DNA from 3 places in the Bacillus sp. CGMCC 1.16607 genome. Region 1 is predicted to be linked to each of the others. Evidence: predicted binding sites of a transcription regulator. Region 1 holds the regulator's gene; each other region holds the start of a gene.
The links. Region 1 encodes CtsR, which represses protease genes until heat stress. Its sites were predicted from a motif close to ATGGTCAATAAAGGTCAAACA; they were not measured.
Positions count from the first base shown of each region.

Region 2: a site for CtsR is predicted at 1,294-1,314, ahead of clpP (ATP-dependent Clp endopeptidase proteolytic subunit ClpP). Genes of this name have one in related genera too.
Region 3: a site for CtsR is predicted at 1,083-1,103, ahead of ACFSO7_RS04870 (ATP-dependent Clp protease ATP-binding subunit). Genes of this name have one in related genera too.

Region 1 covers NZ_JBHUJX010000021.1:64,009-66,282, forward strand. Annotated here, with positions in the region: gene mcsB (protein-arginine kinase McsB) at 1-738, opposite strand, end outside; gene mcsA (protein-arginine kinase activator protein McsA) at 741-1,289, opposite strand; gene ACFSO7_RS14975 (CtsR family transcriptional regulator) at 1,318-1,779, opposite strand; rRNA gene rrf (5S ribosomal RNA) at 1,990-2,105, opposite strand; partial or broken rRNA gene ACFSO7_RS14985 (23S ribosomal RNA) at 2,185-2,274, opposite strand, start outside.
Region 2 covers NZ_JBHUJX010000018.1:352,905-355,178, forward strand. Annotated here, with positions in the region: gene rpoN (RNA polymerase factor sigma-54) at 1-467, opposite strand, end outside; gene ACFSO7_RS11905 (hypothetical protein) at 764-970, shown strand; tRNA gene ACFSO7_RS11910 (tRNA-Arg) at 1,069-1,140, opposite strand; gene clpP (ATP-dependent Clp endopeptidase proteolytic subunit ClpP) at 1,410-2,021, shown strand; gene ACFSO7_RS11920 (HPr family phosphocarrier protein) at 2,083-2,274, opposite strand, start outside.
Region 3 covers NZ_JBHUJX010000008.1:412,106-414,379, reverse strand. Annotated here, with positions in the region: gene ACFSO7_RS04875 (YkvI family membrane protein) at 1-979, opposite strand, end outside; gene ACFSO7_RS04870 (ATP-dependent Clp protease ATP-binding subunit) at 1,213-2,274, shown strand, end outside.

The sequences.
Region 1 (2,274 bases):
ACTGACAACACTTATCAAATCTTCCACAATATCTTCCTCAGATTTTCCTAGGGTAATTTGATTGGATATTTGAAAAATATTACCTAATGCTTCGCTACCTTCCCCATAAATTCCTCTAACCACTAGTCCAAGCTGATTTATTGCAGGTATGATACGATTCATTTGATGGGTTAAAATTAAGCCAGGCAAGTGCATCATCACAGAAGCTCTTAATCCAGTTCCTACATTTGTTGGACAACTCGTCAAGTAACCATGCTTTTCATCAAAAGCATAAACTACATACTGCTCAAGTAAATCATCCATTTGATTCGCTAATTGCAAAGCCTCGACTAATTGCAGACCTGGGAATAAACATTGTATTCGAATATGATCTTCTTCGTTTAACATAATACTTATTTCTTCATTTTCGGAAAGAAGACATGCCCCGTGTGCAGAATCCTCTGCTAAATGTGGACTAATTAAATGCTTTTCTACCAATACTCTTTTATGAAGAGGTTGTAATTCATTCATTTTTAACATTTCTATCGGACCAATTTGTGAAAAATCGTTCCGTGTTACCATTTCATCCATTGTTTGAATGATGGCAGAAGCTTCTTCATTATTTGAAAGTGTGGGAAATTTATAATCTTGAAGGTTTCTGGCAAGTCGTACTCTTGAACTCAGAACAATGTCAGAGTTAGGTCCCTCCGCACTCATCCAAGAGCTTATTGCCTGATTCAAAAACTTTTCAAGTGACACTTCTATTCGCCTCCTTCATGAACTTCGCTCAATGTTTTTTCTAGAGAACGAATTTCATCCCGAATGATAGCTGCACTCTCAAATTCCTCTTTCGCTATTAGATCTTTTAATCGATATTTCTTCTCTTCTAATTCTTTTCTCAAACGGATATTGCCACCAACCTTTTTCGGTATCTTTCCATTATGGCTCCAATTCCCACTGTGAAGTCTTCTCAAAATTGGCTTTAGTTGATCTTTAAAGGCGTGATAACAATTCGCACATCCAAAGCGACCTACTTTTACAAACTGCGGAAAGGTCATGGAACAATGATTACATTGTAATATCTCTTCTTTATGAAAGGCATCCTTCTTTGGTTGTGGAAAAGCATGATCAACATTTAGTAGTCCTGCTAATAGGTTATGAATAGGAAAGGCGGATGTACCATTCATAATAAACATCTCACCCTTTTCTTGGGCGCATTTTTCACATATATGAATTTCCGTTTTCTCTCCATTCATGATTTTGGTAAAATGCAGGGTTGCCGGTCTTTGATTACACTCCTGACAAATCATGATTATCACCACTCCAGCTTACTTTAATCTATTTATATTTTAATGTAGTTAACATGGCTTTAAGCATTCTGGCACGTAATTCATCCCTATAAGGTAGATCAATGTATAAAACAGAGCGATCAATGACGCTTAACATAATTTTCGCTTCACGATTATTAATCACTTCTTCCCCAACTAGGCGATAAATGACGTCCTCTGCACTACTTTGGCTTATACGCGTTGCAAATAAAGATAATAGTTGATCAATTAAATGGGCATGATCATCCGTTTGGACTTTCATAATCCGTATATAACCACCACCACCACGTTTACTTTCCACAATATATCCTCTTTCAATTGTAAAACGAGTATTGATTACGTAATTGATTTGGGACGGAACACATTGAAATTTATCTGCGATTTCGCTACGTTTGATTTCAACTAAATCAGAATCGCTTATATCTAACACTTGCTTTAAGTAATTTTCAATGATGTCAGAGATATTCCTCATCTATCCACCTCCTCATCTGACTTTGACTATATTTGACTTTAATTATACATGAAAGAAGAATGAACTTGCAACGATTCTACATGTACTTATTTTCTCCAAATTTAAATAAGCTGAAACCTTGTCTAGTGAAGTTATTTGGTATTGTGAGGGTGATGGGCTGGAATTTATCTAACAAAAAAAGAACAACCACATATGGATTGTTCTTTTTTTGCCTGGCGACGTCCTACTCTCACAGGAGGAATCCTCCAACTACCATCGGCGCTGAGAAGCTTAACTTCCGTGTTCGGTATGGGAACGGGTGTGACCTTCTCGCCATCGCCACCAGACTGTATTCATTTGTGAGGTTTGTTCCCTCAAAACTAGATAATATAGAAGAAGAAGAAGTAAAACAAGTTTGCCTTAAAATTGGTTAAGTCCTCGAACGATTAGTATCAGTCAGCTCCACACGTCACCGCGCTTCCACCTCTGACCTATCAACCTGATCATCTTTCAGGG
Region 2 (2,274 bases), on a different contig from region 1:
CTTGCTGCAATTCCTGCTGGCTCCATTGCCTGCAAGATCGCGATGCTTTTTTCCAAATGATCAGAAGGAACATTATTACATGCCGGACACTCTGCTAAATACCCATTTTCATCAATGCATTGAATTAAAAGTTTGAGTGTTTGCCTTAAGGGCTTAATCTCATCATTTAAAGGAATTTGTGCCATTAAATGTTCGACAATTGACTTTTTATGTTCACCTATTTGTTCTAGCCAGTCATTTTGAATGGTAGTGGTCGTTGCTTTTCGTTTCTTTTTTCGGTCTGCAAGAGGGTTCACAGGCACAGCCGTTGGGTCGACTTGGATGAGTGGGTTTTCTAATGCTTTACTTTCAAGGAACTCAGTTAGCTCCTGTGTAGAATATTGTAATAACGCAATCGCCTGTGAAAGCTCCTGTGTCATTGTTAATTTCAAGCTTTGTTGTTGAAAAAGCCCTTGTTTGAAACTCATCACACTCACCCCTTATCCCTTATTTTACAATAATGTGTGAGTTTGGTGAATGGGAATAAAATGGAAGCGTTTACATAAAGGTGATGATCCGTTCAAAAATAGTTGAATAATTCATATTCTAACCTTTAAACGTAACGAATCCGACAAAATACCTAAAAAATTTGACGATACATGTCGAAATATAGTAAATTAGAACTAGCGAAGAATACTCAAACTATTCTTTTTCTTTGGCAAGGGAGCTCGGAGTACCGACCAAGCTTCCTTCTCCTTCAATTAACTAAAAAGGTATGGATCATATGGATATAATAAATACTTTAGAAAAAATAATGAATGAGAATATGGTTCAACTAGTCCTTTACATTCTTGTCATGATGATTTCAGGAACCATTTTATATAGATTAGTAAATTTCATAAAATTACCTGAAATTATTGGTACTCCTATTGCAGGAATGGGTGCATTATTTATTTCCTTTAAGTTATTTATGTTAACAAATGGGTATTAATTATAGGTACGGACACTTCATTGAAATGGAGTGTTTTTTTGTTAAAAATAAAAATGACAAACCTCATTACTAGGTTTGCCACTCTTTTATCCTATTAACGCGCCCGGAGGGAATCGAACCCCCATTTTAAGAACCGGAATCTTACGTGCTATCCGTTGCACCACGGGCGCATATTTACTGCAAGTGCCTTTACATTATATAAAAGGTTTAGGTTCTTTGCAAGAATTATTCAATTTACTAGGTTTGCTCTGATTAAAGTAATCCGAAACTGGTTATGATGAGTAAAAGTTGTCGAACGATTTCATCTATATAGGCAATCGAATTGTTTGACCTTAATTGACCATCAGTGTATGATAACAATACATAATCTTCTAACTTAATCAGCGGGATGAGATCCCTCTGATAGAAGTTTCACCTTATATTCAAGGAGGAAATAATAATGAATTTGATACCTACAGTTATTGAGCAAACGAACCGTGGCGAAAGAGCCTATGATATCTACTCTCGTCTTTTAAAAGACCGCATCATTATGTTAGGAAGTGGTATCGATGACCACGTTGCTAACAGCATTGTTGCCCAATTACTTTTTCTAGAGGCAGAGAATCCTGAAAAGGACATTACCCTTTACATCAATAGCCCTGGTGGAAGTATTACTGCTGGAATGGCGATCTATGATACAATGCAATACATTAAACCGAATGTATCGACGGTTTGTATCGGGATGGCAGCATCGATGGGTGCTTTCTTACTTGCAGCTGGTGAAAAAGGTAAACGATTTGCTTTACCAAATAGCGAAGTTATGATTCATCAACCACTTGGTGGTGCACAAGGTCAGGCGACAGAAATCGAAATCGCTGCCAAACGCATTCTTTTCCTACGAGACAAACTTAACGGAATTTTAGCTGAGCGTACTGGCCAACCGATGGAAGTCATCGCAAAAGATACAGACCGTGACAATTTTATGACAGCTGAGGCAGCGAAAGAATACGGTTTAATTGATAGCATCATTACGCGTAATGTTTTAGAAGATAAAAAGAAGAGTGAAAAATAGGACTTAGTGCTACTGCGCTATACTATAGAAAAAAGGACTGAGGCAACCTCAGTCCTTTTTTCTATCCCTCATGTTGAATAAATTTTTCCAGCGCATCTAATGCTTCTGATTCGTCATGGCCTTCTGTTGTAATGGTAATCATTGATCCTGAGCTAATTGCCAAACTCATTAGTCCCATGATGCTTTTCGCATTGACCTTTTTACCGTCTTTTTCTAAAAAAACATCTGATGAAAAACGGTTTGCCTCTTGAAC
Region 3 (2,274 bases), on a different contig from region 1:
ATAGTGGATACAAATAGGAGAGTAGCGTACTATAGTTAACCAAACTAATAAAATACGTGATAAGAAAGATCATAGAAACCATCATCATTTTTGAAACTGGAATATATTTTTTCAATTGCCTTTCAATCCCAAAAACATTTCCAATGACCGAGGTGAAAATTTCCCCATAAATGATGAACACAAAAATCCAATAAAATCCAGATGCGATATTTTTCATAATCACTGCCATCGGAATTTCATACATTTCTAAATTAGGAAGCATAACTAAAGTTAGGTGACTAGAAAGTAAGATGAGCGTTAATGCTGCTCCACCTAATATTCCCCCCCATTTAATCGTTTGGTCATCTTTAATTTCTGCTGCTACTGGTACTAAGACGGCTTGAGAAAGCCCAAGATTGAAGGCAGCATAAGAGAACGGAGCAATAACTGTCTTCCAACCATCATCAACATACGGAATGAATAAAAAATTTTCGATAAAGTTTGGCATTTGAATCGATTTAATCATTAACATAAAGCTAAATGAGATCATTAATGGTACAACAAGACTATTCACTGCAAAAAGACCCTTTAACCCAACCATCATGACTAAAAACGATAAAGCAATCGTGATAACAATCCCGATTATTTTATTTAACCCAAGCTGCTCTGCGAATATCGCTCCCGCTCCCGATAACATGACAGCGCATACCCCGAGCAACATGAACAACATTAAAAAGTTGATTCCCATCCCTATATATTTGCCAAATAAATATTCATTAAACTCTTGATATGATTTTGCACCGATCTGAGCTGCGATCCTCATTAATTTAGAACCTAAAAAAATAAGTAAATATCCAGTCATTAATATACTAATAAAGCCGAAAAAGCCAAAGCGGGAAAAGAACTCAACAATTTCTCTTCCAGTTGCAAAGCCAGCCCCAACGACAGTACCGACGTAAACAGCGGCAATTTGAAAGGCTGCTCCCCAATTCGTTTTCACTAAATCTCCCCCTTCCCTTCCATATATATGAAAGAAAGGACAAACCATGACGAGCTTTTTAAGCATATTCTTTTTTCCGTTAATTCCCAAAACAAATTACTTGAAAGTCAAAGAAGGTCAAACTATACTAGACTCATAAAGGTCAAACATAGTCAAACTATTATTATACAATTCCACCTTATTCGGTGGAGACATATATTTTAAAATTTCTATCTTTAGGAGGGCATTAATCAATGAAATGTCAATCTTGTCAAAAAAATGACGCAAACGTTCAACTTCATTATACGATTAACGGTCAACATCAAAATAAACAACTTTGTCATGAATGCTATCAAAACAACAAGGAAAAATTGAAGGCTCCTTTTGGAATATCAGGATTTACGAATTTTCCGTTCGGTGATTTTCTTTCACAAGTTGGGCAACAAACGCCACATATGAAAGCTGTTCCTGCTGAGAACCAACAATATAAACAATCATCAAACGGATTCATTGATCATTTTGGACGCAATTTAACGCAAGCAGCTAAAGCAGGACTGATCGACCCTGTAATCGGACGTGAAGAAGAAATAAATCGAGTTATTGAAATTTTAAATAGACGCAATAAAAATAATCCAGTCTTAATTGGGGAGCCCGGTGTTGGGAAAACAGCTATCGCTGAAGGCTTAGCATTAAAAATCGCTGAAGGTAAAGTCCCAAAAAAACTGCAAAATAAAAAGGTTTATTTATTAGATATTGCTTCTCTAGTTTCCAATACAGGTATACGCGGCCAATTCGAAGAGAGAATGAAGCAATTAATTACAGAATTACAGCATCATAAAAATATCATTTTATTTATCGACGAAATTCATTTACTAGTGGGAGCTGGCTCCGCCGAAGGATCTATGGATGCAGGAAATATATTAAAGCCTGCTCTCGCTCGTGGTGAATTACAGGTTGTTGGGGCAACTACATTAAAAGAGTATCGAATCATAGAGAAAGACCCTGCTTTGGAACGACGTTTTCAGCCTATTCACGTTCAAGAACCAACACCAGAAGAAGCCATCACCATTTTAAAAGGGCTTCAATCAAAATATGAAAACTATCATGAAGTGAAATATACAGACGAGGCAATTAAAGCATGTGTCATGCTTTCGCATCGTTACATTCAAGACCGCTTTCTACCTGATAAAGCAATTGATTTAATGGATGAGGCAGGGTCAAAATTAAATCTATTAATTAACCATACAGATTTCTTACAAGTTGAAGGTCGATTACAAGAGATCGGAAAAGAAAAGGAAGTTGCTTTACAAAAAGAA